DNA from 2 places in the Lysinibacillus sp. NPDC097214 genome. Region 2 is predicted to be linked to the other one. Evidence: predicted binding sites of a transcription regulator. Region 2 holds the regulator's gene; the other holds the start of a gene.
The links. Region 2 encodes Rex, which represses fermentation and respiration genes when NADH is low (regulators of the CRP and FNR family bind a similar motif). Its sites were predicted from a motif close to TTGTGAAATATTTCACAA; they were not measured.
Positions count from the first base shown of each region.

Region 1 (16,888 bases), on a different contig from region 2:
AGTGACGGATAGAAAAGTGAAAGCGACGAAAAGAATCCTTGTATCGACGGAAAGAGCGATCGAAACGACGGAAAGAAAAAGAGCGACGGAAAGCCCGGGCGAAGTGACGAATAGAAAAGCAAAAGCGACGGGAAGCCTCCTTGTATCGACGGAAAGAGCGGTCGAAACGACGGAAAGAAAAAGAGCGACGGAAAGCCCGGGTGAAGTGACGGATAGAAAAGCAAAAGCGACGGAAAGCCTCCTTGTATCGACGGAAAGAGCGATCGAAACGACGGAAAGAAAAAGAGCGACAGAAAGCCCGGGCGAAGTGACGGATAGAAAAGCAAAAGCGAAGGAAAGAATCCTTGTATCGACGGAAAAAATGATCGAAACGACGGAAAGCCTTCACGAAGTCAAACGGAAAGCCTCCTCAAAATGACGGATAGATAAGAGCGCACAGCAACGCAATCGATGCCTCGCTCACAAAAGGAAAGTCTTATGAAGGACTTCTAAAAACAGTCCCTAAAGACGACACTTCGTCATAGTAGTGAAAGTTTCTTTATTTTTGGTGAAAGTTGTGATTTTTAATATGAAAAATGTTATGATTATTTGCATGGTTAACTTTATTCAACCCTATTGTTATCGACAAAAGCGATGAATTGAATGAGTATTCGGAGGTGTGAAAAATGGCGAAATTAACAAAAGAAGAAGTTAAGCACGTGGCAAATTTGGCACGTCTTGCAATTACGGAAGAGGAAGCAGAGAAATTTGCTGAACAACTTGGTAAAATTACAGACTTCGCAGAGCAACTAAACGAGTTAGACACAACAAATGTTGAACCAACAACTCACGTTTTACCACTAGTAAACGTAATGCGTGAAGATGTGGCAACAAAAGGCTTAGACCGTGAAGTAATGATGTTAAACGTAAAAGAACAAGAAGATGGTCAAGTAAAAGTACCAGCTATCATGTAATACTAAAACATAGGAGGATTCCTCATGACGTTATTTGAACGTTCAGCAAAGGAGCTACAAGCTGATATTAAAGCGGGTAACCTAACAATCGCTGATTTAACAAAAGAAGCATACGAACGTGTGGCGAAGCTTGACGGCGATGTACAAGCTTTCCTTGCTTCAAACGAAGAAAAAGCAACTGCACAAGCAGCTGAAATGGATAAAGTGCCATTTGAAGAGCGCGGACCACTTTTCGGTCTTCCTATCGGTGTTAAAGACAACATCGTGACAGAAGGCTTAGAAACAACTTGTGCTTCTAAAATTTTAGAAGGCTTTATGCCAATTTACGATGCAACAGTAGTTAAAAAGCTACGTGATGCAGGTATGGTCACTATCGGTAAATTAAACATGGACGAGTTTGCAATGGGTTCTTCAAATGAAAACTCATACTATAAAACAACAAAAAATCCATGGAACTTAAACCACGTACCAGGTGGATCTTCAGGTGCGTCTGCAGCAGCAGTAGCAGCAGGTGAAGTACCATTCTCACTTGGTTCTGATACAGGTGGTTCAATCCGTCAACCAGCTGCTTATTGCGGTGTTGTAGGGATGAAGCCTACATATGGTCGTGTATCACGTTTTGGTCTAGTTGCATTTGCATCTTCTTTAGATCAAATCGGACCAATTACACGTAATGTTGAAGATAACGCTCTTTTACTTGAAGCAATCGCAGGATTAGATGCAAACGATTCAACTTCTGCAGACGTAGAAGTACCAAACTACGCGGCAGCACTTACAGGTGACGTAAAAGGCTTACGTATCGCTGTGCCAAAAGAATTTCTTGGTGAAGGTGTTGGCGAGGCAGCACGTCAATCAGTGCTTGATGCATTAGAAGTATTAAAAGGCTTAGGTGCTACAGTAGAAGAAGTATCACTTCCTCACTCGAAATATGCACTAGCAGCGTACTATATTCTTTCTTCTTCTGAAGCGTCTTCTAACCTTTCTCGTTTTGATGGTATCCGTTATGGTTTCCGTGCAGAAAATGTTAATAATTTGATGGACCTTTATAAAGAAACACGTGCACAAGGCTTTGGTGATGAAGTAAAACGTCGTATCATGCTTGGTACTTACTCGCTAAGTGCAGGTACGTATGATGCTTACTACAAAAAAGCTCAACAAGCACGTACACTTATCAAAGCAGACTATGACAAAGTATTTGAAGACTTTGACGTAATCATTGGACCAACTTCTCCTACACCAGCATTTAAAATTGGTGAAAACGTCGATGATCCAATGACGATGTATGCGAACGATATTTTAACGATTCCTATGAACTTAGCTGGTGTGCCAGCCATCTCGATCCCATGCGGTATTGAAAATGGTCTACCTCTAGGTTTACAAATTATCGGTAAATATTTCGATGAAGCAACAATTTACCGTGTAGCTCATGCTTTTGAACAAGCAACGGAGTTCCATAAACAAGTTCCTCAAATTTGGGAGGGAAAATAACATGAACTTTGAAACAGTCATTGGTTTAGAAGTACACGTTGAGTTAAAAACGAACTCAAAAATCTTCTCACCAGCACCAGCTCATTTCGGTGCTGAACCAAATACAAATACTACAGTTATCGACCTAGGCTATCCTGGTGTCCTTCCTGTACTTAATAAAAATGTTGTAGATTTCGCAATGCGTGCAGCACTTGCACTTAACATGGAAATCGAACAAGAAACAAAATTTGACCGTAAAAACTACTTCTATCCAGATAATCCGAAAGCTTATCAAATTTCTCAATTCGATAAACCAATCGGTAAAAATGGCTGGGTTGATATCGAAGTAGATGGTTACACAAAACGTATTGGTATTACACGTCTTCATATGGAAGAAGATGCTGGTAAACTGTCTCACAGTGGCGACCACTCTTTAGTTGACTTTAACCGTCAAGGTACACCACTTGTAGAAATCGTTTCTGAGCCGGATATTCGCACGCCAAACGAAGCGTATGCGTATCTTGAAAAAATAAAATCAATCATCCAATACTCAGATGTTTCAGACTGTAAAATGGAAGAAGGTTCACTTCGTTGTGACGCCAACATTTCACTTCGTCCATATGGTCAAGAAGAATTTGGTACAAAGACAGAGCTTAAAAACCTTAACTCTTTCAACTATGTTCGCCGTGGTTTAGAGCATGAGGAATTACGTCAAGCTGATGTTCTTCTTTCAGGTGGGGAAATTGAGCAAGAAACTCGTCGTTTCGATGAAAAAACAGGTAAAACAATTCTTATGCGTGTGAAAGAAGGAACAGACGATTATCGTTACTTCCCAGAGCCAGACTTAGTTCGTCTATCAATCGATGATGAGTGGTTAGAACGAGTAAAATCAGAAATCCCAGAGCTTCCAGATGCTCGTAAAAAACGCTATGTTGAAGAATTAGGGTTAACACCATATGATGCAGGAGTTCTTGTTATTTCAAAAGAAATCTCAGACTTCTTCGAGGCAATGATCGTAAATGGTGCGGATGCAAAGCTTTCAGCAAACTGGCTTATGGGTGATGTTTCTGCATACCTAAATGCAGAACAAAAAGACCTTAAAGATACTGCATTAACACCAGAAAACCTTGCGGAAATGGTGAAATTAATCACTGACGGTACAATTTCTTCTAAAATCGGTAAAAAAGTATTTGCTGAATTAGTAGAAAAAGGCGGTTCTGCAGGAGAAATCGTTAAAGCAAAAGGTTTAGTTCAAATTTCTGATGAAGGTGCATTACTTGCTATCGTTACAGAAGTTCTAGACAACAATGCACAATCAATCGAAGACTTCAAAAACGGTAAGGATCGCGCTATCGGCTTCTTAGTTGGTCAAATTATGAAAGCCACTAAAGGTCAAGCGAACCCACCAATGGTCAATAAATTATTACAACAAGAAATTGCAAAACGTTAATTGCAATTGCAATATAGAGGGCCAAGAGAGCAAATTTGTTTTCTTGGCTTTTTATTTTGAAAATTAATACATACTAAAGATTCTTTAGGGGCATCTATAACAAGATAAATGCCTATTACCAGTAAAGTATCAACAGGCAGTCAATATCAGGTGCGTTTAGGAAGTTACATATGGTTCCTTTATTTGATGCCAATTTATAAAAAATGGCTAGTCACCAAAAATCGGAGATGATTTTTGATAAAATGTATGTCATTTGAATAAATGGATTGAAGTAGAGGCTGGGCGATTCCAGGAAAGGTTCGGCAGGAACGGAAATAAACTCGATTTTATGGAGATAAGAACTAAAAAATACCAAATTAGCACTTTATAGTTGTCTAAATGGAGTATTCATAGCAAAATATAGAATAGAACATGATAAAACTTTAGGAGGTCTATCAATGAAAACTGAACAACAATATTTCAATGATGCGATTTCAATTCAACAATATATGGATAATATGAAGACGTTAAAAGAGGAAAGCTTCCGTATTTATGATGGTTTCGAAGTGCCAGTAAACGATGGCTTTATCGAAATGCTGAAGAGCAAGCAACCAAAAATTTTAACAATTACTGAGGACTGGTGCGGGGACGCAATGTTAAACAATCCAATCATTCGCCGAGTTGCAGAGGCAGCAGGATTAGATATGCGCGCAGTACTACGTGATGCCGATACAGATTTGATTGATCGTTATTTAACAAACGGTGGCCGTGCAATTCCGGTTTATGTTTTATTAGATGATGCTGGTCAGGTTGTTGGAAAATGGGGACCACGAGCACCAGAATTACAGGATCTAGTAGTAAGTAAACGAGCTAATTTACCTGATAAAGAAGATCCGACATTTGATGATGCACAAAAAGCGCTATATGCAGAAATTCGTGAAGAGAATATAACGAATAAATCATATTGGACATATGTTTACGAGGATTTTAAAAAGCAAGTAACAGCTGCATTGCAATAATTGTAAATCACAAGGCTGCATGTCAGAAAAAAGAGGACATGCCTTGCTTTTGTTTACTTCAATGCAACATTTAAACGTATAATTCGTTGAAAAGAAATAGAATCTTATGAAGCAAAGAAGGTATGTTATGAAACGAGCAAGAATCATTTATAATCCTACATCTGGGCGTGAAGTGTTTAAAAAGCATCTACCAGAAGTATTGGCAAAATTAGAGGTAGCAGGCTATGAAACATCTTGTCACGCAACAACCTGTGAAGGCGATGCAACCATTGCTGCAAAAAATGCAGTAGAACGTGGCTTTGATATAATTATTGCAGTTGGTGGAGATGGCACATTAAATGAAGTTGTTGCAGGTGTAAGTCCATTTGAGAACCGGCCGAAAGTGGGTCTAATTCCGATGGGCACAACGAATGACTTTGCCCGTGCCGTGCAGATTCCTCGAAATATTGAAGCTGCCGTTGACATTATTATTAAAGGTGAATCGTTGCCGGTAGATGTTGGTTTATTAAATGGGGAACGCTATTTCATCAATATTGCTGCTGGCGGACGGATTACAGAATTAACTTATGAAGTGCCAAGTAAAATGAAAACAATGCTAGGACAGTTAGCTTATTACTTAAAAGCAGTGGAAATGATCCCATCGATTAAAGCTTCTCACATGCGTATTGAATATGATGGTGAAGTGTTTGATGGGGATGCTATGATGTTTTTATGTGGCTTAACAAATTCAGTAGGAGGCTTTGAAAAGCTTGCACCAGACGCAAGTATAAATGATGGCTACTTTACTTTAATCGTATTGAAAAAAGTAAACCTACCTGAATTTATTCAGCTTGCTGCGATGGCATTAAGAGGCGAGCATTTAAATGATGATCGTGTAATTTATAAAAAGGCAAGTGTCGTCAAAGTATCTACTGAAGATGAAATTCATTTAAACTTAGATGGTGAATATGGTGGGGACGCGCCTGCAACATTTGAAAACTTGAAGCGTCATATTGAAATTTTTGTTCCACTAGCAGATATTCGTGAGGAAGACCGTATGTAATAAACATAACAAGGGTTCTATTCAAGTTAAGAGAACCTTTCGTTATGGATATTAATGGATTAAATACCACATACATGCATATTTACATCCTTTAATTGGTATTGTGAATGAATTAAGAAAAATGTTTGGCAAATGTGCGTATATTACTTGAACAAAATTTGAAACCTTTATAATAGGCCGAAATTCCGGTCCATTATAAAGGTTTTTTTCGTTGCAATAGTGGAAAATGAGGGTATGGATAAGGGAAAGGAAGTGTTGCCTTTGTATAAGTCACAGGAAAGAAAGCTCATTTGGCTAAGCTTTGGTGTTGCAATTATCATGCTACTTTCCATACTTGGAAGAATATTTGGAAGTTAGGGGGGCAATGAAATGGTAAATGAATCAGCGGTCTTTTGGAGTAGAGCATTAACGGAACTAACTTTATCGTTCCATATTATTTATGCAACGATTGGTGTTGGTGTCCCATTAATGATTATGATCGCACAATGGACTGGGTATAAAAAGAATGATGAGCACTATATTTTAATGGCAAGACGTTGGGCACGAGGTTTTGTTATTACAGTTGCAGTCGGAGTTGTTACAGGGACAGCAATTGGCTTACAGTTGTCTTTACTATGGCCGAATTTTATGCAGCTTGCCGGACAAACAATTGCATTACCACTTTTTATGGAAACGTTTGCATTTTTCTTTGAAGCCATCTTCCTAGGCATCTACTTATATACGTGGGATCGTTTCGATAGTCCGAAAAAGCATATGCTACTGTTAATTCCGGTTGCTATCGGTGCATCAATGTCAGCTGTGTTTATAACAATTGTCAATGCGTTTATGAATGCGCCACAAGGATTTGACATTGTGGACGGACAGCTTGTGAATATTCAACCTTTTTTAGCCATGTTTAATCCAGCGATGCCGACAAAAGTAGCACATGTTCTCGTTACAGCCTACATGACTTCCGCATTTGTATTAGCATCTATTGCAGGATACCGTCTACTTAGAGGTTCTAAGCATATATACCATAAAAAATCTTTATACCTACTTATGAAGATTGGTCTGATTTTCTCCATTGCATCAGCGATTATTGGAGACTTTTCAGGAAAATATTTAGCAGAATATCAGCCAGAAAAACTAGCTGCAGCTGAGTGGCATTTTGAAACAGGAGATAAAGCCTCTCTTATACTACTTGGTGTATTAAATGGTGAAGAAGTAAAATATGCTATTAAAGTACCTTATGCTTTAAGTGTTTTAGCACATAATAATCCAAATGCAGAGGTAATTGGTTTAGATCAATTTGCTAAAGAAGATCGACCACCACTGTATATTCATTACCTCTTTGATCTAATGGTGTTTATTGGCATGTTCATGGCATTCGTTTCACTAGTTTACGTATCCGGGAAAGCACGTGATTGGCGATTTATTCATAGACGTTGGTTTAGATGGATCGTTGTTGCAGGTGGACCACTTTCCATTATTGCAATTGAAGCAGGTTGGTGGCTTGCTGAAGTGGGACGACAGCCTTGGATCTTATACGGATTAATGCGAACACCAGAAGGGGCCACAACGAGTGACCATGTAGATTTAATGATGCTGTTGTTTACCGGCGTATATGCTGTATTAGCAGTAGGAAGTATCGTAGTGTTAATTCGTATGTTCAAAAAGAATCCAATTGAGCGAGAAATAGAAGATCGCCATGCTGAAAAAGGCGGTGACATCTTATGACATTAGAGATTTTAGGTATTTCAGTGTTATGGATTTTCCTATTTGGTTATGTCATTGTAGCTTCAATCGATTTTGGTGCAGGCTTTTTTAATGCCTACAGTCTACTTATCGGAAAAAATCACATTTTAACGAATATTATTAAGCGCTATCTATCACCTGTTTGGGAAGTAACTAATGTCTTTTTAGTATTTTTCTTTGTAGGGATTGTTGGATTTTTCCCACAAACAGCTTTCTATTATGGAACAATTTTACTTGTCCCAGTTAGTATTTCGCTAGTGCTTCTTGCAATACGAGGCTCCTACTATGCATTTGAATCATATGGCGCACGTGGGCATATTGGTTACACGTTGACGTATGGTATAGCAGGCTTACTTATTCCGGCCTCACTCTCTGTTGTGTTCGCGATTGCTGGTGGTGGCTATGTTGATATTGTTGACGGGCAACCGGTGTTGAATTATTGGACGTTGTATACGAGCCCGTTTGCTTGGAGTATTGTCGTGTTGAGCATTGCAGCTGTACTTTATATTTCAGCCGTGTTTTTAACTTGGTATGCGCATAAAGCAAGGGATCGAGAAGCTACAAATTTAATGCGAAAATACGCACTTGCTTGGGCGATACCATTAATGGTAAGTGCGCTCGGCATTATGTACGAAATGAAATTCATCAACCCTGAAAGTTACAATAACATGGTAAATCTATGGTGGATGTTTGCCATTTCAGCTGTGTTATTTATTGTTACTGTAATATTAATATGGATGCGAAAAAATTACGGTCTTGCGGTTAGTTTATTGATTGCCCAATTTGCAGTGGCATTCTTCGCATATGGAATTGCTCAATATCCATATTTACTGTATCCGTATTTAACAATTTACGATAGCTTTACAAGTACACAAATGGCAATTGCACTCGTCATCGCGTTTATTTTGGGATTGTGTCTGCTTATTCCGTCACTGTTCTTGTTGTTGAAATTATTCCTTTTCAACAAAGATTATGTGACAGGAAAAGAAGACAATCACGCATAGGAGGGATACAACTATGACAAGTTTTTTGATTTTTTATGCACCATTTATAGTCGTCATCCTAGGTGTAGTCGCTGCTTTCTGGTGGGCACCTAGAGATTACCATACAGTAAGGAAAGAGGGGAAGAGTCGCGAATAGCGGCTCTTTTTTCTACTCGTGTAAAGGTGATCAGTTTGGGGAGAGCGGATCACATTCTTGGTTTACCCGATCAGTTTTGGGGAGAGCGGATCACATTCTTGATTTACCCGATCAGTTTTGGGAGAGAGCGGATCACATTCTTGTCTTACCTGATCAGTTTGAAGAGAGAGCGGATCACATTCTCGGCATACCCGATCAGTTTGAAGAGAGAACTGATCACATTCTCGGCATACCCGATCAGTTTGAGAGGAGAGCGGATCACATTCTTGTCTTACCCGATCAGTTTGAAGAGAGAGCGGATCACATTCTTGGTTTACCCGATCAGTTTAGAAAGAGAGCCGACCACATTTGAGCCGTTAATAGTAGCCTTGTTCTTTTTTCATCCGCCACAACATGCTACAATAGAGAGATTGAAATGGAGGATGTACGAATGTCAGCACCCGTGAAAAAAAATGACCGATTAACAGTTTATATAGAAGATTTAACACATGATGGCAATGGCGTTGCAAAGGTCGATGGCTATCCATTATTTATCCAAGGTGCACTTCCTAATGAAACGGCGGAAGTACATGTTGTGAAAACGCTAAAAAACTACGGCTTTGCGAAGGTCGTAGAAATTCTCAAGCCATCGCCAGATCGAGTAGATGCGCCTTGTGCATATTTTAAACAATGTGGCGGCTGCCAATTACAGCACCTGTCTTATGAAGGACAGCTAAAATGGAAAGAAAACATGGTGCGTAATGTCATGCAACGCATTGGTAAAATTGATGCGCCTGTTCTACCTGTGAAAGGCATGGAAGAGCCTTGGAATTACCGTAATAAAGCGCAAATACCTTTCTCCTCAAATGAAGCAGGACAAGCAATTGCTGGTTTCTACAAAACGAAGTCTCATAGCATTGTGGATATGGAGCGATGCTTAATCCAGACTGGGGAAGCGGACGCTATTCTTGCAGGTTTGAAGAAGGAACTAGTGGCAATCGGTGTTCAACCATACAACGAGCTATCACATGAGGGAATGCTGCGCCACGTAGTTGTTCGTAAGGCACGAGCAACTGGTGAAGTGATGGTTGTTCTCGTAACTAAAAAGAAAAAATTCCCGCAAAAAGAAGCCGCTGTTGCGACAATTCAGAAGCTTGTCCCGAATGTCACATCCATTATGCAAAACATTAACAGCGACAAAACGAACGTTATTTTCGGTGATGAAACCGTAAATCTGTGGGGCAAGGACGTTATTATTGATACAATTGGCGATGTTCGCTTTGAAATTTCAGCCCGTTCATTTTATCAAGTAAACCCTGAGCAAACGGAAGTTCTATACAAACAAGCATTAGACTACGCTGACTTACAGGGTGATGAACGAGTAATTGATGCTTACTGTGGTATAGGCACAATTTCATTATTCCTTGCACAACAAGCAAAGGCTGTTATGGGCGTTGAAATTGTCCCGCAAGCGATTGAAGATGCAAAACGTAACGCAGCACTAAATGGCTTTACGAATACGTATTTCGAGGCTGGACCAGCAGAGGAAGTTATTCCACGTTGGTATAAGGAAGGTAAGGAAGCAGATGTTTTAGTAGTTGACCCACCACGCAAAGGCTGCGATGAGGCGCTTCTTCAGACGATTTTAGAGCAACGTCCAAAGCGTGTTGTGTATGTGTCCTGTAACCCAGCTACATTAGCACGTGACCTTCGAATTTTGGAGGATGGGGGCTATCAAACACAGGAGATTCAACCTGTGGATATGTTCCCGCATTCGACGCATGTGGAGGTTGTTACGGAACTAACTCTAAAGGAGCGATCATAATGGACGCAGCAAAAAAATGGCTCTCTATCCCGAAAGATATCAGAGAAATGCTCGTGAAAAACGTATTTTGTGGCAATTGTGGTGTAACGGCAATTGTGAAGTACACGATACAAGAGGGAGAATATGCCCCTGTATTGAAGGGGAAATGCAAGACTTGTGGTAGAGATGTTGCTCGGGTGATTGATTAGTAAATGATAGAACTCTGAAAGGATGGAGTGAATTTCCATCCTTTTTGTGTAAGCATGGAAGGGTTTTGGTTGAATCTTATGCTTGAATAGAAGAGGTTACTTTTGATATATGTGATGAAAATTATACACCTCATAATTGGTAACAGAACATTATAATAGGCAGTTCAAGAACGTGGGTTTGATATCAAAGGTTTATAATTCGATTGCTTTATGATAAATTAACCGTTATCTTGAATTGCTTTTTTATGTTTTTGGAATAAAATGTCCACTATTCGGGGTTCAGTTCAAAAATCTATGCCATCTGCTTTTTGTTTATAAACATACCATTCAAGACCGATTTTCGTTAAAATAAACATTGCCGATTTTCACAAATTATAAATGCCAAATGTATTTGTGTTTGATAATCAGTTATTGAGCATGATATAAGTGTAAAAGAAGTGGAACATTTGGCTTCATATTTTTGACCGAGAGTTTGAAGTTGTACCCACAGTGAGAGGATTTGAGTTTGAAATGATAGATAATTTTTGGCGTGATTTACCGCGACCATTTTTTGTACTTGCACCAATGGAAGATGTGACGGATGTTGTTTTTCGTCATGTAGTAAGTGAAGCCGGTCGACCGGATGTATTTTTCACTGAGTTTACAAACTCGGATAGCTATTGTCATCCAGAGGGCATGAAAAGTGTGCGAGGTCGTTTGATTTTTACAGAAGATGAACAGCCAATGGTGGCACATATTTGGGGTGATAATCCCGAATATTTCCGTCAAATGAGTATTGGTATGGCAGAGCTAGGTTTTAAAGGCATCGATATTAATATGGGCTGTCCTGTACCGAATGTAGCATCGAGAGGGAAAGGTAGTGGCCTTATTCTGCGTCCGGACGTTGCGGCAGAGCTTATTCAAGCAGCAAAAGCGGGCGGATTGCCCGTAAGTGTGAAAACACGACTTGGCTTTAAAGAGGTAAATGAGTGGCAGGAGTGGCTAACGCATATTTTAAAACAGGATATTGCGAACCTTTCTATTCATTTACGTACAAGAAAGGAAATGAGCCAAGTAGATGCGCATTGGGAGCTCATTCCGGAAATCAAAAAATTACGTGACCGTATCGCACCAGATACGCTAATAACAATCAATGGAGATATTCCTGACCGTCAAACTGGACTGCAGCTTGCTGAACAATATGGTATTGATGGTGTTATGATCGGGCGAGGTATTTTTAAAAATCCTTTTGCTTTTGAAAAAGAGCCAAAAGAGCATAGCAGCAAAGAGTACCTTGATCTTTTAAGACTGCAGCTTGATCTTCAAGATCAATATGCGGAAGTACTACCACGTTCAATAACAGGGCTTCATCGCTTTTTCAAAATTTATGTCAAAGGATTCCGTGGAGCTGGTGAATTAAGAAATCAATTGATGAACACGAAATCAACAGATGAAGTGCGTGCATTGCTTGATAACTTTGAATCAAATAATGTTGATTGACGACGACGGTAGAATGATGTAACTGCAAAAACATGAAAGAACGAATTCCAATTAATAAAAGGGATTCGTTCTTTTTTAAATTTATTATTATAATAAACCTTTTGAACGTTTTTCAGCCATTTCTACGAGGCGTTTTGTAATTTCTCCTCCGACTGATCCGTTTGCACGAGAAGAGGCTTCTGGACCTAATTGTACATTAAATTCTTGTGCGATTTCATACTTCAATTGAGTAACAGCTTCATGTACACCAGGAACTAGAAGCTTATTTGAACTACGATTAGCCATTTATCTCACCTCCTTGTGATTAGAATGGTCGAGAGTTGGCTAATCATACATGTTAAAAAATAAAATGCACATTCTAAATACTATAGTAAAGTAACTTTTGGAAAGCTAACTAAAATTGTGAATGTCTCTGCTATAATAAAGTAATGCTACAATCTTGAAGATACGATTGTTAGAAGCGCTTTACAGTTAAAATGGAGGTTTTTTAAATGACGAACAATGATATTTTAATTCGTTTAAGATATGCATTAGATATCAAAAATAAAGATATGGTTGAAATTTTCAAGCTAGGCGGCATGGACTTTAAGAAGGAAGAAGTATTGAACATGCTTATTAAAGTTAATGATGAGGAAGAAGCACCAGAAGAATACATCAAATGTAATAATAAAATGGTAGAGGCTTTTTTAAATGGATTTATTACATTTAAACGAGGTCCGCAAAAGCCTAAGTCTGGTCAGCAAGAAGGACCACCACCTGTTTCAGGAAAAGAAAGTCCTAATAATATGCTATTAAAGAAAGTGAAGATAGCGTTAGCCTTAACGAGTGAAGAGATGCTCGATATTTTATATGATGGGGGCGTTAGCGTTTCGAAAGGCGAATTAGGTGCCATTTTAAGAAATCCGAGTCATCGTAACTATAAAGAATGTGGCGATCGCTTTGTGAGAAATTTTTTAAGAGGGCTGACATATAAATATAGAGATTAAAATGGCTCAATACTAAGATCTATTTTTGATTAAAAAGAAGCGTGAAGTCTGAGGCGCGTCCTTGCGTTCTTCTATAATTAGTCAAGTGGTAATTTTAGTGAATAGCCAATAAATTAATGTTCAACAAAGCAGTTGCAATTTTGCAGCTGCTTTTTTTGTGAAGAGTTTTACGGAGAAATCTAGTTTATGATAAAAATTATCTACAAAAAGCACATTTTTCTTAGTCGAATGTAGTTGACATTTTGTGACGAAATTGTGTACACTGAAAATGACATAAAGTTGTCACAAAGATGGAAAATAAATGTTCACGAACAGAGGGGTGCTTTTATGTTTAGTTTAAAAATTTTATTAGTTGCTATCGCATGTGTTACTATTCCACTTGTTGTTGCTGCAATTATGATAGACATTTTTTATGCAGAAAAGAAACAAGTTCGTTTTTCATTACGCCGTACATCGATGTGGTATGTGAGTATGTTTACAGTATCATTTATACCGGCAGTTTTAGTCATGACACTAAACGGATAAGTATTTTTAATATGAATAATCATTTAGGGGTAATTGATTATTTTAAATTATAGTAGCAGCTACAATATTGCGTTGTAGCTGTTTTTATTTACGCAAATTGTGGATGAGCCGTAATACTATTCATTTCATACTTATAGTAAAATAGTAAAAAATATGTGTATTTTTATCTAGTGACATTGACTACTTTTACCCATTGTGTTAATTTTGGAAAGAAAAAGATGGGCAAATTTACCGAAAGGTAGAGACGCAAAGCTACAGGTCTAAGGTTTTAATTACTATGATGGCTGAGCTGCGAAGGAGTACTAGTTAAGTACATATAGTTGCTAGTTATATTCTTTGAAGCCTATTTCTTTTGAAATAGGTTATTTTTTTGTCAAAAACATAATAAAGGGGGAAGTAATCATGAGGTTGTTAAAAAATGCTTCATTGAAAAACAAACTTTTACTAACGGTTTCAATAATTGTTTTACTTTTAATTGCTATTATTACTACGCAAAGTATTAGAGAATTAAACAATCGAATGTCTGTTGATTTAGAGCAAGAGTTGAAAAGTGTTGGTTTATTGACAGCTATGAATCTTAATAGTGATGATATTAAAGATTTGTTGTCTGAAAAGGGAGAAACGAATGCTGAATTTAAGAAAATTCAAAAGCAACTCGATAGGATTCAAGAAGAACAAGGAATTATGAGCTGGAGCTATATTTGGGATGTAAAGGATGCAGATGGCGTTACCCCAATAGGCTATACTTCTAATTTGAACGAAGTATATGAAGCGGGTGAACTCTTTACTGATTTAGCAGATGAACATGTAACAACAGCTAAATTGGCTATTAAAAATAATAGCACTGAGGTAACCGATATTTTCCAAGATCCTTATGGTTCATGGCGAACTGTATTTAGCCCTATTAAAGATGACAATGGCAAGCTCATTGCATTATTAGGACTTGATTATTCTGCGGACTATATAAATACAATCATTAAAACAAGTATCATTAAACAAATTGTTATAGCTGTTATTGGAATTTTAATTTTATTAGTTTTACTTTACATAATTATTGATCGTCTATTAAAGCCACTTAAGAAAGTAGTAAATGCTGCAAATCAAGTAGCGAATGGGGAATTAGTAAATGTAGATTTAGAAGTAACGAAGGATGAAATCGGAAATTTATCTAAATCTATTAATACGATGGTTTTAAATTTACAACATATCATTTTAAATATCCGAAATACATCTAATAACGTTTCTTCTGCAGCTAATCAGCTAACGGTGAATGCAGCAGAGACATATAACAGCGCAACAAATATTGCTCAAGACATGGGGCAAATCACGCAAAATGCTGAGGCCTCAATGGTTATGACTGAGGAAACTGCAGCTGCTATGGAGGAAACAGCAACAGGCATCCAGCAAATTGCTGACTCTGCTAATACAGCTGCTGAATCATCTATTTCTGCTTCTCAAGCTTCAGAACGTGGAAATCATGTTGTTCAACAAGTCATTGCACAAATGGAGTTGATCAATGGTTCTGTTGAACAAATAGGGACAACAATAAACGGTTTACATATCAATACGAAAAAAATTAGCGATATCGTAAGTCTTATTACAGCAATAGCAGATCAAACAAACTTACTAGCATTGAATGCGGCAATCGAAGCTGCTAGGGCAGGAGAGCATGGGAAAGGCTTCGCGGTTGTCGCTGACGAGGTTAGACGATTAGCGGAGCAATCATCACAATCTGCAACGGAAATATACAATTTGATTAGTACAATTCAAGCTGATTCAAACGCTTCTATCACTGTTATGGAAAAAGGAAAAGAAGATGTAAAGGCGGGTATGGCGTTTACAAATGAGGTAGGGGAAATCTTTAAAGAAATTCTCACTTCATCAGAAGAAGTGGCGAGTCAGATTCGCGAAATTTCAGCTGCGTCTCAACAAATTTCCGCTTCTTCGGAGGAAGTCGCAGCATCTGTCAATAATATTAAGCAATCTACGGAGCAGTCATCTGAATTCTCGTCGAACGTATCAAGCGCAACTCAAGAGCAATTGACGACCATGCAAGAGGTGAAAGAGGCATCTTCTTCATTAGGAAAAACAGCAGAAGAATTACAGGTACTTGTAACAAAATTCAAATTGGAGAATGATCAATAATGGAAATTAATTTTAAAGGAAAAAATGTACTAATTACTGGTTCCAGCAAAGGAATCGGCAAAGCCATTGCTTTAGGATTTGCCGAGCAAGGAGCCAATGTATGTATCAATTATATTGGTGATGACAACGAGGCAGAAGAGGTTCGTGCACAAGCGGAAAAGTTTGGTGTACAGGCTATGAAATTTAATGCAGATGTATCGGATTCTCAGCAAGTTCAAGCTATGTATCAAGCTATGGACAAACAGTTAGGCGATATTGATATTCTTGTTAATAATGCTGGCTTCGCACAGGCTTCAAGTATGATGGATTTAACAGATGAGCAGTGGGATAAAATGATTAAAGTTCATCTATACGGTTGCTTCTACAATTGTCGAGAAGCAGTAAAAAGAATGAAAGTACGAAACAAAGGAAAAATTATTAATATTTCTTCTGATATTGGTAGTTTAGGTTGTGAAGAATTTACGCATTATTCTGCTGCAAAGGGTGGCATCAATGCATTTACGAAGGCTTTGGCACGAGAGCTAGCGCCTTCGATATTAGTCAACGCAGTAGCTCCTAGTGGAACATTTACAGACATCCTAAAGGAATTTGGCGAAAATTATGTGGAGGAAGAGTCTGCTAAATATCCGTTAAAACGATTAGCTCAACCAGAAGAAATCGCAAAGAGCGTGTTATTTTTAGCTTCAGAAAATGCGGATTTCTATACGGGTCAAATATTAACACCTAATGGTGGAGTCGTTATGAACGGATAATGTGGGAAAATAAGGAGCACTACTATGTTAAATATAATCATCTTTAGCTTATACTTAATTTTTATTTATTACATTGGATATAAAGGATACAAACGCGTAAATACTGCGGAGGATTTAATTGTTGCTGGTTGGAGTATGCCTTTATCTGTTGTAACAGGAAGTCTAGTGGCGGCCTTATTAGCTGCCCCATTCTTCTTTGCAGCAGTAGGCTCAGGTTACACAAGT
Region 1 is NZ_JBNNSS010000014.1:56,418-73,305, reverse strand. Features, by position in the region: gene ACQKMI_RS22275 (hypothetical protein) at 2-418, shown strand; gene gatC (Asp-tRNA(Asn)/Glu-tRNA(Gln) amidotransferase subunit GatC) at 666-953, shown strand; gene gatA (Asp-tRNA(Asn)/Glu-tRNA(Gln) amidotransferase subunit GatA) at 978-2,441, shown strand; gene gatB (Asp-tRNA(Asn)/Glu-tRNA(Gln) amidotransferase subunit GatB) at 2,443-3,870, shown strand; gene ACQKMI_RS22255 (thioredoxin family protein) at 4,308-4,868, shown strand; gene ACQKMI_RS22250 (diacylglycerol kinase) at 4,996-5,910, shown strand; gene ACQKMI_RS22245 (cytochrome ubiquinol oxidase subunit I) at 6,280-7,626, shown strand; gene ACQKMI_RS22240 (cytochrome d ubiquinol oxidase subunit II) at 7,623-8,648, shown strand; gene cydS (cytochrome bd oxidase small subunit CydS) at 8,662-8,784, shown strand; gene rlmD (23S rRNA (uracil(1939)-C(5))-methyltransferase RlmD) at 9,215-10,588, shown strand; gene ACQKMI_RS22225 (hypothetical protein) at 10,588-10,776, shown strand; gene ACQKMI_RS22220 (tRNA dihydrouridine synthase) at 11,266-12,255, shown strand; gene ACQKMI_RS22215 (alpha/beta-type small acid-soluble spore protein) at 12,343-12,540, opposite strand; gene ACQKMI_RS22210 (DUF1456 family protein) at 12,747-13,241, shown strand; gene ACQKMI_RS22205 (hypothetical protein) at 13,569-13,766, shown strand; cyclic di-GMP riboswitch class I at 13,978-14,063, shown strand; gene ACQKMI_RS22200 (methyl-accepting chemotaxis protein) at 14,169-15,911, shown strand; gene ACQKMI_RS22195 (SDR family NAD(P)-dependent oxidoreductase) at 15,911-16,663, shown strand; gene ACQKMI_RS22190 (sodium:solute symporter family protein) at 16,688-16,888, shown strand, end outside.
Region 1: ACQKMI_RS22245 (cytochrome ubiquinol oxidase subunit I) is a predicted target of Rex. The motif match lies at 6,012-6,029, and genes of this name have one in related genera.

Region 2 (16,888 bases):
TAACTAATCTATTTGGTTCAGGAATTTGATTGGCATCTACAATACTTTGAACTGATGTCCCGTACGACTGTGCAATACCCCATAAGGACTCCCCTGCCCGTACAACATGTATTTGAATGTCAGTGCCTCCTCTTAGCTTGATAAAATCACACCTATAAAGCTTATGAATTAGGAAAGGAAAAGATGTCACTGTTCAATAAGAACAGATTCCCTATAAACAAAAAAAGATCCTTCGCTTATTCTAGCGAATGGACCTTTTTTTCATTAAGTTCTTTATAGTATTTATGACACGTTCGATAATAGAATATAACAAAGAAATAAGAAAACACCTGTAATAAAGAATCTATAAAATGAGTAATTTCTCGCATACTTGTATCAACATTTATTGAAAATGCCTGTATTACGAAGCCGCAAAGCATAAATGCCATGAATTTCTGGTACGTTTTAAATGTTTTAGCTTCAAGAGGTTTATTATTATGAATGTGTAATAATAATTGAAAAACCCAATACATAAAAACGATGAATAAAAATTGCATAAAATCTATTCCAATTTCACCGGGTACTTTATAACCAAGCCATCGAGCTAGCTCCACGAAAAATGACATTATCATTAAAATAATGGCGAAATTTTTTGACCAACGCTTTAAGTTATGAAAAGACGGCAACAAGTGAATACCGTATGCGAAAGATAGATAACCAATGAAATCTGGTAATATATCTGGTAATCCAAAAGCACTTAAATCAATAAAAATAAAACCCATGCCATTAAATAAATAATCGTAAGGATTTTTCATTATTTTATACCTCCCTCTATTGTTTTCATCCAGTAGTTATCCTGTTCCTGTTGAATTTCATCTATATTGTCTTGCTTACTCGTATAATCGTAGGATTCGCTATAACTTGGTTGCACAATAGGTTCATCAATATTTCGGTGCTCTGCATATACTAGATTCCCTATCCATGCCAAGAAAGACAAAGAAAATGTCATGTAGACAAGTCTTCCCTTCGTAAGCCCCTTGAAATAAACGAACAAAATAAACAATGAGAGCGTAAGCATGAGGAACATACACACTATATTAGTAAGGTCTTTTTCTAGATTGATGGTTAACTGTGCTGCATTTTTCAAATTGAACGATTGTCCTGTACCAATGCTGAATACAAATAGAAGAACAACTAGCGTCACTGGAACGGTTAGTATGGTTGCGATAGAAAATCTTTTTGTTTTTGTTACATGAGTCTTTTGGAGTTTTTGCCGTAATTGATTTGAGTAATCTATATCTGGCTCTTTATCAGGGCGTTTTTTTAGTGCATCAAATAAATTGTAATCACGTTCTTCCATCAATCATCCCTCCCTACCTTTTTTCGAAGCCTCGCCATTGCTCGATGAAAATCAACACGCACCTTAACTTCTGAGATACCTAAAATCGCAGCTGTTTCTTGTATCGTGTAGTCTTTTAGCATTCTGCAAATAATGATTGTCCGATCATGTGATTTTAATGTCATTAATGCTTCTTGTACTATCTGCCATTGCTCATTTTTCTCCACAATCTCTATAGGCTTTGGCACTTCCTTCAATACGGGCTGCCAGCTAAGTTTTTCTGTTAATAAACGTTTTATTTTCTGCCTTCTATGTATATCTACTGCTGTATTCCGTGCAATTGATAAGAGCCAAGTTTTTACTTTATCTTTATCCTTTAAATTATCTAACTGCTTCATCGCCTTAAAAAACGTTTCTTGTGTAATATCCTCTGCCTCTTGTTTGCTATTTGTATAATAAAGTGCAAAATGATACACATCACGATGATAACAATCGTACAATTGTTCAATTTTAAATATATCCTGATGCAAAACCTCACCCCACTTTCTACACTCACAAATAAGTCGTCGCAACAAATAATTTGTTACACTTTTCCAAATTATTTTTACACACATTGTGGAGGAATTAGCGAAGTTATTCCCGCCTGGGCGCTGTCCAGTCTCCACTACAATCAACCATTGCACTTAATATGTATCTTCTGGCATGTTGCTCTAATTTATATTTTGTCTTCTACACAATAAAATGCCCTCCAACGATTAATGGAGGGCATAGACATTAACTGCCCATTAAAGCCTTATTGGTGAAGACTAAAAATCAGTGGAAGATGTGGCCCCCACCGATTAAAGTTACACTTTATTGTACATCTGATTTAATCATTTCAAATAATAACGGCACATTCGTTCCGCGCTGTAACGAATTACAGCCCTCCATCAAAAATGACCAGCTCATTTTCATTTTTTCTTTATAAGGAAGCTCAGAGTTAACTGGAAGATAGTCTTTTAAAAACTCTTCTATGGAACTCGATAAACTGTCCATAAATTCATCAGCCTTTTGCACCTTTTCCGTTGCTATTTCATTGCGCTCATTCCATAGTACATGCTCTAAGTTTGTAGAAAAATAGAATAGCTGATACGGTATTCTTAATCGCTGAATGCTAAAATGATCATTTGCTACAAGGATTTTGGCATTATTCGCCTTCATTTCATTTCGTTGCTCAATTTGCTCCTTACGCTTCTCAGATTTCACCAATATTGCATCTTCTGTATAGTATAATTTTTGTTCAATATCTTCCTTCACTTTGACAAATTCGGGGGCAATAAAACACCCGTCTGCATCAGTAATATGAACGACTGCAGTTAAATCCTTCGCTAAAAACTTATACTTCTGCAAATAGTTCTGAATCACTCTCGTAATACTATTTTTAATATTAGGTATCCGTTTATTTGCATCCCACTTCGTTAAAATATCTTCCCGTTGTACATCGAAGCGAATCGTAGAATTTGCAAAATGTTCATCTAGATAATCCTCTAAAATAATTTGCTCCGTCTGCCCCTCTACAATGATTAAAAGAACCTTTTTAGTCACGCTGGACACCCGCTTTTCTAAAGGCACGCTTAATTTTAAATATCTTCGTTTCTTTATAAACCTCTTCATCCTGTCCGCCCAACTGAATTGCACGTAAATAAACATCCCGAGCATTATTTACCTCTTTAATACCCTTTAGCTGCATATAACGACGTTCCTCATTCGTTGTCGTAAACCATAAGTTTTTAATAGCAAGCACCTCTAACACGCGTAAATTATGAGACGTAAAAATAAGCTGGCCTTTTCCGTCCTCATCAATCACTGTTAACAACTCGCCTAATAAATATTCAAAAACACCAGAATCTAGTTCATCAATCACTACACAAGCATTTGGGTTATTATAAACGGCAATGAGCACACTGAGTACAGAGATAATTTTCAAAATCCCTTCTGACTCTGTCCGTAGTGGTAATTCGCGCTCCCCTCGTTGTGATAAAAATTCAAAACGGATTCCTTTTTCTCCATTATCCATCGTTTGTTTGGTAATTACATTAATCTTTATAGTCAGACCTGGAATAATCGCTGATAATACACGATTACTTTGCTCTATTACTTCACATAACACATTAAACGTATCCTCTGGCAATAACGCTGGCCCTTTCAAATTGTAAGGGATAGAACCACGAGTTTTTTCTAGATGGATACTAAATGGCATGCTGCGCTCCTCATATAAGGGTGCGATATTTTGATTATTCACAACATGTAAATCTCGATTAAAATCTATTGCTAAATTGTGAAGTAATTGCATTTCTAGCTCTGACAGCCTGTCTTGTAATAATGGCTTTAAATCTTTGTGAAAGACAAAGGATGTATATTGTTTTTTAGATAGTTGATGAATGACTAGTAATTGGATACGCGTTTTTTCATTCATATCAGAAAGATTTGCTTTACGTAGTTGTATGTCTTCCTCTGTAACATTAATTAGAATCTTTGAACGCTTTCCTTTCTCATTCTCTCTGTACGCTATACGTTCAACCGTTGTGTATAGTCTGTTTTGATCTTCTTGTAACTCTACATAATAATTGAGAAAAAATGTGCCAAATGGATTTTCTACAAGAAACTCGAACTCAATACTTGCCGTATCCTCCCCTGCCATAATTAATCTCTTTTCCTGAGACGGTAATTTTATTTCAGTAATCCAGCCGGAGATCAGTGCCTTGAGCAAGCCAAATGCATCAACAATCGTTGTTTTCCCTGAACCGTTTTGTCCGTATAAACCTACAACATTAGCCTTAAAAAACGTCTCAAAATTCACCGTTAACACAATTTCACCATGTCGTACATTTCGTAAATTTTGTATCTTAATTTTCTTTATTTTTATAATGGTCATTTATCTAAACATCCTTTAAATGATATTTCCTTCTATTATAATTAAATTTGATATATTTTATAACATTTTCTACTTTAATGAATTCTACCTTTGTTGATTATTCACCTAGTTTAATGCCTACGACGATCATAATTGTAGGCATATGTTAGAAAAGAAAAACGAAGAAAGGTGTGTTTCATTGGTCAACCCTAATTTAAATCCCGACAATGTTGATGTTAACATTCCGTTTCATCCTACCATGCCTTCTGGTAGCCCGTATCCAACACGCCCTCAGCAACCATATCCGCAACTTCCGTACCCAACTCGGCCTTCGCAACCTTATCCACCACATATGCATCCTTCGCGTCCTCAACAACCATATCCACCACATATGCATCCTTCGCATCCTCAACAACCATATCCACCACATATGCATCCTTCGCATCCTCAGCAACCATATCCACCACATATGCATCCTTCGCGTCCTCAGCAACCATATCCACCACATATGCATCCTTCGCGTCCTCAACAACCATATCCACCACATAATCATCCTTCGCGTCCTCAGCAACCATATCCACCACATATGCATCCTTCGCGTCCTCAGCAACCATATCCACCACATATGCGTCCTACGCATCCTCAGCAGCCATATCCGCAACTTCCAATGCCATTTCCAGGTGGACAATATCCTGGCTTAAACCTACCAGGGATGTAGATTCTCAACCTAATTGAAGTTCAATACAAATGACTATAGCAAAAAGGCTATCCAGAAGTTCAAATATGAACTAATGAATAGCCTTTTTATTTATTATAAGAATTTATTATTAATTCAATATGTCACACCGACAGAGTTAAAGCGGGTGCAAAACGATTATGAAAAGAAATTGCATGCACTTAAGGAGGAATACACCATCCTAAAAAAGGGTACATATCTTTGCGAAAAACCAGCTTTTATCAGCATTCACTGATAAAGATTCACTAAAGCACAAAAACCACTTCTCAAATTTGAGAAGTGGTTTTTGGCTAAGCCGTAGATTACATCATTCCTGGCATGCCGCCCATACCAGACATATCTGGCATTGCTGATGCTGGTTCTGGAATATCTGCTACTACTGCTTCTGTTGTTAAGAATAGAGCTGCGACAGATGCTGCGTTTTGTAGAGCTGAGCGAGTTACTTTCGCTGGGTCTACTACGCCCGCTTCAATCATGTTTACCCATTCGCCTGTTGCAGCGTTGAAGCCTACACCGATTTCTTCGCGTTTTAGGCGATCCACGATAATTGAGCCTTCAAGACCAGCATTGTTTGCGATTTGACGAACTGGCTCTTCTAAAGCACGTAGAACAATTTTCACACCAGTTGCTACATCGCCTGCTTCTGCATCTGCTACTTTTTCAACTGCCGCATATACGTTAAGAAGTGCCGTACCACCGCCTGATACGATACCTTCTTCAACTGCTGCACGAGTTGAGTTAAGCGCATCTTCAATGCGAAGTTTACGTTCTTTTAGTTCTGTTTCTGTTGCAGCACCAACTTTGATTACTGCTACACCACCTGCTAATTTTGCAAGGCGTTCTTGTAATTTTTCTTTATCGAATTCTGAAGTTGTTTCAGCAAGTTGAGCACGGATTTGACCAATGCGACCTTCGATTGCATCTGCACCGCCAACACCTTCTACGATTGTTGAATTGTCTTTTGTCACAACAACTTTCGCAGCGCGCCCAAGTGATGTAATATCAGCTGATTTAAGATCTAAGCCTAATTCTTCTGTAATTACTTGACCACCTGTTAAAATTGCGATATCTTCTAGCATTGCTTTACGACGGTCACCAAATCCTGGAGCTTTAACCGCTACAGCATTGAATGTACCACGAAGCTTGTTCACTACAAGTGTTGCAAGAGCTTCACCTTCAACATCTTCAGCGATGATTAACAGTGGACGACCTTGTTGTACCACTTGTTCTAATAATGGTAATACTTCTTGGATGTTTGTAATTTTTTTATCAGTAATTAAAATGTAAGGATTATCTAATACAGCTTCCATTTTATCTGTATCTGTTACCATGTAGTGTGATGCATAACCACGGTCGAATTGCATACCTTCAACTACATCAAGCTCAGTTGTGAAGCCTTTAGATTCTTCAATTGTAATAACACCGTCGTTACCAACACGTTCCATTGCTTCTGCAATTAATTGCCCTACTTCATCATCAGCAGCAGAGATAGCCGCAACCTGTGCGATTTCCTCTTTGTTGCTTACTGGACGAGAAATAGCGTTTAATTCTGTCAGGGCTGCTGCAACTGCTTTGTCGATCCCTTTACGAATGCCTACAGGATTTGCACCAGCTGTTACATTTTTTAAGCCTTCACGAATAATTGCTTGAGCTAATACTGTTGCAGTTGTTGTACCGTCACCAGCGATTTCGTTTGTTTTAGAAGCAACTTCTGCTACTAATTTTGCACCCATATTTTCGTATGGATTTTCTAGCTCGATTTCTTTTGCAATTGTTACACCATCATTTGTAATAAGTGGCGAACCGAATTTTTTTTCTAAAACTACGTTACGACCTTTTGGCCCTAGAGTAATTTTTACTGCGTTTGCTAATTTATCTACACCTTGTAGCATTAATGCACGTGCTTCTTCTGAGAATTTAATATCTTTTGCCATTTGAATTTACCCTCCTGGAATGGAATATTCGTTAAGCTTCATCAATATATTTATAAAAATTTCGCCATACTGTCATTGTCACCCATTCATTTGTCTATCTGTGACAATCACTAAAGGTATTAACTTTAATAAACTAAAAAAGTATGAACTTATTCAATAATTGCAAGAATATCGCTTTCGCGTAAAATTAGGTATTCATTACCTTCATATTTAACTTCTGTACCAGAGTACTTAGAGAAAATAATGCGGTCGTCAACTTTAACGTCAAGCTCAACACGTTGCCCGTTCTCTAATATACGACCTGTCCCAACTGCTACAATTTTACCTTCTTGTGGTTTTTCTTTTGCAGAGTCTGGCAGTACAATACCGAATGCAGATTTTTCTTCTACCTCGATTAGTTCGATTACAATACGATCTCCTAGTGGTCTTAACAAGTGAAACAACCTCCTATTAATTAAATGTAAGTTTAAGTCTATTAGCACTCTACCTATACGAGTGCTAACACAATTATTATGATAATCAATCACACTTTTTTTTGCAAGTCAGAACTTCGAAAAATTTTGTTTTCTTTCCATATTCCTCTACAATAGAAAGGTAGCATAATGAATGGAAAGGATTTTGACTGTGAACAATTCTCAAAAAATAAATAAACATAAAAAAACAGCCCTTTATGTTTTACTGATCTATATCCTCATGCAAATATCAGGTAGATGGCTGGCAAGCCCATTTCACAAGTTTGTTATGAGTACAACCGGTTTACCTAGTGAGCAAGCTGCTCCGCTCACGCAAGGCTGGTATATTGCACTCAGCTTTGCTATTGCGTTAATTCTAAGCTTAATCTTAACATCTCGCGATAAAGCGTTTTGGGATATTTATAAAGGGAAGAAAGAAACGATACCACTGTCAATTATGTGGGGAATTATTGGTTTCTTCTTAGTCTTCTTTGGCCAAATGATTGGCGCAGCTATCGAAATGGCTATATTCGGTATCCAAGGTGGGTCGCAAAACACAGCTGATATTGTAGGTATAGCAAAAGGCGCTCCTATTGCGATACTAGCAATTGTCGTATTTGGACCAATTTTAGAAGAGTTCGTCTTCCGTCGTGTAATTTTTGGTTCGCTTGTCCAAACAACTAATTTCTGGGTAGCCGCTATAGTAAGTGCCATTTTCTTTGCACTTATTCATATGGACTTCTCACATATCTTGCTTTATACAATTTGTGGATTAATTTTTGCCTTCTTATATCACAAAACGAAACGCATTTGGACGTCAATTATCGCCCATGTCATGCTGAACGGTTTTGTGACACTTGTACAATTGTATGCAGAACCATTGCAAAAGTTTCTTCAAGAACTAGAAAAAATGCAATAAAAAATCAGTGGGAGTTTTTCTTCCACTGATTTTTATTGCATGTAAGCTGTAACTATAATGACGAAAAAGCTCGATGCTACTAATTAGCATCGAGCTTCTATTATTATTGATTCAATTCTTCGATTTGACGCCTCTGCTGTTCAAGTGCCTCTTCTATCTGACGTTTTTGCTCAGCCTCTTGTTCTTCCTTCATTCGCATTTCCTCTGATTTTAAGTATTTCTTATAGCCAATACGAGAAATCATAATGCTAATTTCATAAAGAACAAACAACGGTACTGAAACCATTAAGTGCGAAGCTAATTCAGGTGGCGCGATTAGAGCAGCACATACAAATAAACCAAAGTATGAATACTTACGAATACGAATTAGTAACTCAGGAGATAAAATCCCAATACGTGAAAAAAACAAGACTACAATCGGTAATTGGAAAAGGAAACCAAAAGGTATTGTAAGCTTAAATAAAAACGTAAAATATTCATGTATGCCAATTGTTTGTTGAATTTCTAAATCGTTTGATAAATTCATCATGAATTTTATGACATAAGGGAATAGTAAAAAGTATGAAAAGGATAGCCCTGCTAAAAACAATAAAAATGAATACGGTATATAGCTTAAAGTTGCTTTTCGTTCTACGTCCCTTAATCCCGGGCTAATAAAAGCCCACAATTGATACATCAATACCGGCGAAGAAAGAATAAAAGCGATTAAGAAAACTACTTGGATATAAATTGCAAGCGGTGTTACTACATCAAATGCATGGAGCTCTATATTGTAATTCGCTCCAGTACTTTGAAGGTATTTAACAAGCGGCTTTGCAACAAAGAAGCCGCCAGCCATAGCGAGAACAAAGAAAACGGCAACAATGAAAAGCCGTTTTCTTAATTCTTCTATATGTTCAATGACAGTTAGATCTCTTGGATTCATTCCTCAAACATCCTAACTTACTTATCTAATTCTTTCTTTTTCTTGTCATCATCATCTTCGTCGGCTAAACCTTTAGTAGCATTTTTGAATTCACGTAATGTTGAACCAAATGCTTTACCAAGCTCTGGTAACTTCTTAGGACCAAAAATTAGTAATGCGACAATTCCGATAATAATGAGGCTCATAGGACCAATACCACCCATTACAGCCACCTCCTCTTTATATCCATCATTTTAACGCATATTTCGCCATTTTGCTAACTAATAATATGTGAAAGTTTTTCGTCATTCTCTCAATTTATTACATACTTCTATTTAACAGAAACTGTGAGCTATACTATCAATTATACCCCGGCCTAATTGCGTCCGGAGACTTTAACTTCTTTCAGCGGGTGTTTGGACTCCGCTGAAAGAAGTTAAATTATGTACTATGATCACTCTTCCTGATTACGAATTAAATAAATAAGTGCCTGCAACTCTACCGATAAATCGATTGTTAAAAGTTGCATTTTATCTGGTACAGTAATACGCTCTGGCGTAAAGTTCAAAATTCCTTTTGCGTTCATCGCTGCTAATCTATCAGCCATTTTCTGTGCAGAGCGTGGTGAAACTGTTAAAATTGCAAGCTCCGCTCCATATTCTGCATACTTCTCTTCCAATAAATCAGGGTGAAAAACAGGAATATTGCTAATCATCTTCCCTTCTTTTGGGGCCTTCGAGTCAAATGCCACAACGATATGAGTATTATGATTTTTTTGGAAATTATATTTTAATAAAGCACTACCTAAATTCCCTACACCAATTAACGCTACTTTTGTCGCTTCATGTTGATCGAGCGTTTGGCTAAAAAATTGTAAGAGATGCTGCACATCATAGCCATATCCCTTTTTCCCAAGAGCACCAAAATAAGAAAAATCTCGGCGAATAGTTGCAGAATCAATTTTCATCGCTTCACTTAGTTCCTTCGAAGAAATGCGTTCCATGCCTTCTTGTGCAAAGTTTTGGATAAAACGATAGTAAAGAGGAAGTCTTTTCGTAGTGGCTTGTGGAATTTTTAATTCTTGTTTCAAACTTTTTCCCCCTTAAAACGTATCAAGTTCTATTTATGATACATGCTTTATATTTCTAAGTTTATAATATTCACTGGAGGATTTTCCTTTAGTTAATGGCGCTTTTACGCCACTAAATAAAGGGAAATCGTTTCAATCTTACATGACAGCTTGGAATAAGTAAAGCATCGACATTGCAAGCCAATCGCTCATCCATTACACTAAGGAAGAATTGAGGTGTCAAGAATGATTGTTTTACAGGTCAATCAACTATATAAATCCTTCCTTGCAGATGAAATTTTAAGTGGCGTAAAATTAGAAGTTCAACATCGTGACCGTGTTGCATTAGTAGGTCGTAACGGTGCTGGTAAGTCCACTTTACTTAAAATAATTGCTGGTCAAATGTCATATGACTCTGGCGATATTATTATTCCTAAAGGTGTACAAATTGGATATTTAGAGCAGCATGCTGGATTAAACTCAACATTGTCGATTTGGGATGAAATGATGACAATTTTTGAGCCGCTTATTGCCCAAGAACAAACACTACGATCATTAGAACAACAAATGGCCGATCCAACTGTTTATGAAAATCCTACTTTATATGCAAAAATAATGTCTGAATACGATCATTTGCAGCATAATTTTAAGGATGCGGGTGGCTATCAATATGAATCTGATACACGTTCTGTCCTTCATGGCATGCAGTTCTATCCTAATGATTACGAAAAGCCAATTAGCTCACTATCAGGGGGACAACGGACTCGGTTAGCGCTTGCTAAGCTTCTTTTAAGTAAACCTGACCTATTAATACTCGATGAACCAACTAACCATTTAGATATTGATACCCTCTCTTGGTTGGAATCATATTTAAAAAGCTATGAAGGGGCTATTCTAATTGTTTCCCATGACCGCTATTTCTTAGACCAGGTTGTTTCCATTGTCTACGAAGTCTCTCGTCATCGCGTCACAAAATATACAGGCAATTATAGTGCCTATTTAGATGAAAAAGCGAAAAATTATGAGCGCGATTTGAAGCTTTATGAACGTCAGCAAGATGAAAAGGCAAAGCTTGAGGAATTTATTCAAAAAAACATCGCTCGTGCTTCTACTACTAAAATGGCACAGAGTCGTCGTAAAATGCTTGAACGAACAGAATGGATGGATTCCCCTGATGGTGATGAAAAGTCAGCAAGCTTCGGTTTTACAATTGAACGTCAAAGTGGTAACGATGTTTTATCTGTAGATGACTTAGCTATAGGCTATGGTGATAAGAAAATATCGAGTGGCATCACATTACGCACTTTCCGAGAAGACCGCGTTGCACTTGTTGGACCAAATGGCGTTGGTAAATCCACTTTATTAAAAACCATCGTCAAAGATTTGCTACCACTCGCTGGAGACATTCGCTATGGTACAAATGTTCAAATTGGTTATTATGATCAAGAGCAGGCCAAGCTATCGAGCAATAAAAGCGTACTAAAAGAGCTATGGGATGAATGGCCTTTAATGAATGAAAAAGATATTCGCACAGTGCTAGGCCGCTTCTTATTCAGTGGGGTTGATGTAGATAAAATCGTGTCGTCTTTATCTGGTGGAGAAAAGGCTAGACTTGCATTAGCTAAGTTGATGATGCAAAAGGCAAATCTCTTAATTCTCGATGAGCCTACCAATCACTTAGACTTAGATAGTAAAGAGATACTGGAAAACGCACTGATTGATTATCCTGGAACGCTCTTATTTGTATCGCATGACCGATATTTCATCAATCGAATTGCTACTAAAGTAATCGAACTATCTGGCGATGGTTCCTTTGAGTACTTAGGTGACTATGATTATTATCTTGAAAAGAAACAAGAGCTATTAGAAATTGCACAAATGAAGGCAGCTGCTCAACCGCAGGCTCAAGCGGATGTACCTGATAAGATCTCTACCTCTAAAATTGATAAAGAGGCTAAAAAACGGGAACGTCAAATTAGACGCATGCTTGAGGAACTAGAAGGAAAAATGCAGCAAGTAAATCTTGAAATAGCTCGCTTAGAGGAAGCACTTTGCGACCCTGAGATTTTCACAGACCACGAAAAAATCACACAACTCCAGGATGAATTATCCACTTCTAAGGAACAGTACGAGTTATTTGAAATGGAATGGCTGGAGCTAAGTGAAGAACTTGAAAAAATTACTGTATAACATCCCCCACCGAACTTTTTTAAGGTGGGCGTCTTGTAAAGCCATGTGACTTTTCGCATGGCTTTTTACTTTACTCGCCCTGTTTTTTCATATATATTGGTCAAGTGCTATTTTTCGACAAAAAATGCCCACAACTTTATACACACTATAAATCTAGTAATACCAACATATCAACAGACTTTTCCACATTGTCCACAATTCAAAAATATTTTATTCACATCATTCTGTGCAAAACAGGCTACTATATATTGAATAATCACAAGTTATACACAAGTTATCAACATTTTGTGCATAAGTACGGATGTTCGCTCTTTTATTTCCGCCTTGCCTGTGGATAATTTTCTGAAAAATTTGTCAACTAACTAGATTCATATCTTCTTATATACACTGTTTTCTCAACAATTTTTTCATAAAAGCAAAAAAGAGGTATTTTAGAATTAAATCTAAAACACCTCTTTTTCTATGCCGGAGGCTTTAACTTCTGAAAGAAATTAAAGCCAGGATTTTAACTCCATCCCAGGGCGACCGTTCATTGATAAATTACCACGAATACCTGCTTCAAACATTGGCGTTGCTACTGCCCCAATCATAGCGGCATTATCTGTACAAAGCTTTAATGGCGGTACATACAACGGGATACCTTCTTCCGCAAATACAGACTCAAGTGATGTACGTAAGCCTTTATTTGCCGCTACACCTCCAGCTGCAATAACTTGCTTCACTTTATATTCACGTGCTGCCCGTAATGTTTTCGCTGTTAGCACTTCAACTACGCTATCCTGAAATCCTTTGGCAACGGCAGTCGGAGAAATCTCTTCTCCACGCTGATCCATATTATGCTTATAATTAATAACTGCTGATTTTAAACCGCTAAAGCTAAAATCATAAGAATCTTCCTCTAACCACACTCGTGGGAAGGTTACAGCCTCATCCCCCTCATGTGCTAGCTTGTCAATACGTGGGCCACCTGGATACGGTAAGCCTAAGACACGTGCAACCTTATCATAAGCTTCACCAGCTGCATCATCTCTCGTCTCACCAATGACTTCAAAAGAGCCATGTTCTTTCATATAAACTAACTCTGTATGGCCACCTGATACAACTAGTGCTAATAATGGGAATTCCATCGGCTGCACGAGTGCATTAGCATATATATGTCCAGCTATATGATGCACACCGATCATCGGTAAATCATTGGCAAACGCAAAGGCCTTCGCGGCATTAATCCCAATTAACAATGCACCTACAAGACCTGGACCTTCAGTAACTGCCACAGCGTCTAAATCAGTTGGCTTCATATTTGCCTGTGCTAATGCTTCTTCTATAACCACTGTAATTTGCTCAACATGATGACGAGATGCAATTTCAGGTACAACCCCACCAAATCGTTTATGACTTTCTATTTGAGATGCAACTACATTTGAAACAATTTCAGAGCCGTTTCGAATAATCGCAGCTGCTGTTTCATCACAGCTCGATTCTATTGCTAATATAATTCGATCTTCCATCATAAATTCACCCACATGACAAGGGCATCCTCCCCGTTATCTGTATAATAGCCTTTACGTATGCCACCATCTTGGAAATTAAGCTTTCGATAAAGATTTTGAGCAACTGTATTTGTTACTCGCACCTCTAAACTCATGACTTCCATACTATGGTCTTTAGCGATACGCATTGCCTCTCGCATTAATCCTTCACCAATTCCACGACCGCGAGCAGCATCTATAACGGCTACGTTCGTAATTTGCGCTGCGTCTATAACCATCCACATTCCACAAAAACCGATAATGTTATTATAGTCATCTATAGCTAGCACATAATGTGCATACTGGTTTTCATGCACTTCATAATAAAAAGAGTCTAACGTCCATGGTGTAGAAAATGTAGCAAGCTCAATTTCATACACTGCTGGGACATCTTCAGTTACCATTTTACGATATATTACATTACTACTCATGTGCCTTCTCCTTTTGTTCCTTCAGCCAATTCGCCTCCGCCTCTGCAATACGTTTGTATTGCGGTACAAAATGATGAACAGCATCCACACTTGGTAGCTCCACTTTCGTTGCTAATCGAACTGTTTCACTTGCTCGTGGCAAGTCATGACTAAACGGTATGCGCCTCGCATAATCACCTAGCACCTCTACGATTTTATGCCAAAAAACATCTACATCTACTCCAACAAATAAAATCGGTGCCTCTAAAGCCTGTAAACGCTCTAACAAGCCATCAATATGATCGTGATAATCTTCTATAATTGTTTCAAGCTCACGACCTTTATAAACGGCCGTATAAACATTGCCTCTTCGCGCATCAAAAATAGGACAAATAAACCCATCATATAGTGCTGCATTTGCGGCCAATGACTTTAAGCTAGATATTCCAACTAAAGGCTTTTGCAATGTCCATGCTAATGTTTTAGCAAGCGTCACACCTATTCGTACACCTGTATAAGAACCAGGTCCTTCCGATACAGCAATCGCATCTAACTCACTTGGCTTTACGCCAGCATTTGCTAGCACTTCTTCAATGGCTGGCATAGCACCTGCTGAATGCGTTAATTTTATATTTTGTACAATCTCTGCGACCACTTTTCCATCCTTTATTACAGCAATAGAAAGTGGTGCATTCGCTGTTTCAATCCCTAACCAAATCATTTCATTAGCTCCTCACATAATGCCTCATATCGCTTTCCAAGAGGTGTTAATACAAATCGTCGTTGATTTTCTCCGATTCGGTAAATTTCTATTCCAAGGCGCTCCTGTGGTAAATCCTGTTCAATCAAATGAGCCCACTCGACAACTGACACCGCATCACCATAAAATAGTTCGTCCCATCCAAGGTCTTCATCGCTTTCTGCTAAACGATAAACATCTAAATGATTAAATGGTAAACGCCCCTCATATTGCTTTACAATCGTAAATGTCGGGCTATTGACTGTTCTCTTCACGCCAAGCCCCTTCGCTAATGCTTTCGTAAATGTCGTCTTACCAGCGCCTAAATCACCCTCTAATGTAATTGTATCCTGGGCTTCTAGTAAGCTTGCTAGCTTCAACGCAAAATGCTCAGTATCATCAAGTGAATTCATTATTTTTTCATACATATCTCTTTTTCCTCTCCTAGCTCCATTACTTCTAGTTTACCGAAACAAGCGTAAATGTTCAAAACATCCAATGGATTTCAAAAAAAACAATTACACCTTGGCGTAATTGTTGCAGCTTGTCGACAAAAAGAATATAAATTACTGTGTATCTAATAAACAAAAGTGATTTTCACTCCGAGTTGGTGCTCATCATGGGATGAGTCGACAAGCTAAAACTACTAATCAATTATGCCTCGGTATAATTGCGTCCGGAATCGGCTTTGTGCTTAAGCATGAGGGCAAGTTTGACTATTTTTTATACAAGGTAAACCTATCCATGTAGATTCTAGAGAAAAATGAGGTCACTACTATACAGCTTATACAAAAAAACATTCGTCAACAGCCTAAAACAATTATGCCTTGGGTTAATTATCGCTATCGCTACTAAATCATGTGCAAAATAAAGATACAACACGCTTATAAAAAGAAATGCTTATTTTTTTTTACCCTTTACCTCACTTATCTCTTTGTTAACCAATTTATCATCTTTAAATCGTACATTATAAGCTTTTGTCATAAGTATTTCATCATTCCAGCGGTATTGGTCTTTTTTCAACATTTCTCCTGCTCCCCCAGCAATTTTAACTGCCTCCATATATGTCATACCTTCTTTTAATTTTTCAAATTCCGCTTCATTCATATTTTTTTGCCAGTGGTACGCATTGGATTCCTCAATATCTAAAATAGGATCTCCACAGCCTGCTAGTATTACAGCAGCACCCAAGAGCAAGCATATACTAAGACGGTTTATGTAAAAATAATTTCTCATGCTAACACCTCCAAATCTTTTTCAAACGAGAGAAATCGATAATTATCATCGTAATTTTTATGGTTAATGCTCTATTTGTTAGATTTATTACCCAACTCTTTATTTCTACCACTCTTCATCAATGCTGTAGTGAAACGCAATGGTAGAGTTTCTTCAAATGCTACACCCTTTCTACTGACTAGTTTGTTAACACAGACACTGTAGGGTCTTGTCTAGTCCGTTTTTGGCAGGGGTATCGAGGTATTCTCCTCCATCTTAAATCATTGGATACAAGAAATATTATAAAAGCAATTTTACTGGATAGCTTTTAGAAATTATAAACATCCACTAATTTCCTTATAATAACAATAAAAAAAGTTCTTATGATTGAAAAGCATCATAAGAACTATATTATCGATTATAATGGCGGTCCCGACCGGGATCGAACCGGCGATCTCCTGCGTGACAGGCAGGCATGTTAACCGCTACACCACGGGACCTCTTTAAGACATTTATAAATATATCATAGGAAATAGTAATATGCAATACTTTTTTATATATTTTTCATTTTTATATTCTC
Region 2 is NZ_JBNNSS010000015.1:56,885-73,772, forward strand. Features, by position in the region: gene ACQKMI_RS22630 (glycosyl hydrolase family 18 protein) at 1-1, opposite strand, end outside; gene ACQKMI_RS22635 (hypothetical protein) at 237-794, opposite strand; gene ACQKMI_RS22640 (hypothetical protein) at 794-1,339, opposite strand; gene ACQKMI_RS22645 (RNA polymerase sigma factor) at 1,339-1,848, opposite strand; gene ACQKMI_RS22650 (hypothetical protein) at 2,171-2,902, opposite strand; gene ACQKMI_RS22655 (AAA family ATPase) at 2,895-4,232, opposite strand; gene ACQKMI_RS22660 (hypothetical protein) at 4,466-4,831, opposite strand; gene groL (chaperonin GroEL) at 5,250-6,881, opposite strand; gene groES (co-chaperone GroES) at 7,031-7,315, opposite strand; gene ACQKMI_RS22675 (CPBP family intramembrane glutamic endopeptidase) at 7,488-8,252, shown strand; gene tatC (twin-arginine translocase subunit TatC) at 8,356-9,177, opposite strand; gene ACQKMI_RS22685 (twin-arginine translocase TatA/TatE family subunit) at 9,195-9,380, opposite strand; gene ACQKMI_RS22690 (redox-sensing transcriptional repressor Rex) at 9,611-10,246, opposite strand; gene ACQKMI_RS22695 (ABC-F family ATP-binding cassette domain-containing protein) at 10,472-12,415, shown strand; gene tsaD (tRNA (adenosine(37)-N6)-threonylcarbamoyltransferase complex transferase subunit TsaD) at 12,907-13,926, opposite strand; gene rimI (ribosomal protein S18-alanine N-acetyltransferase) at 13,923-14,375, opposite strand; gene tsaB (tRNA (adenosine(37)-N6)-threonylcarbamoyltransferase complex dimerization subunit type 1 TsaB) at 14,368-15,075, opposite strand; gene tsaE (tRNA (adenosine(37)-N6)-threonylcarbamoyltransferase complex ATPase subunit type 1 TsaE) at 15,072-15,521, opposite strand; gene ACQKMI_RS22720 (hypothetical protein) at 15,994-16,329, opposite strand; tRNA gene ACQKMI_RS22725 (tRNA-Asp) at 16,733-16,808, opposite strand.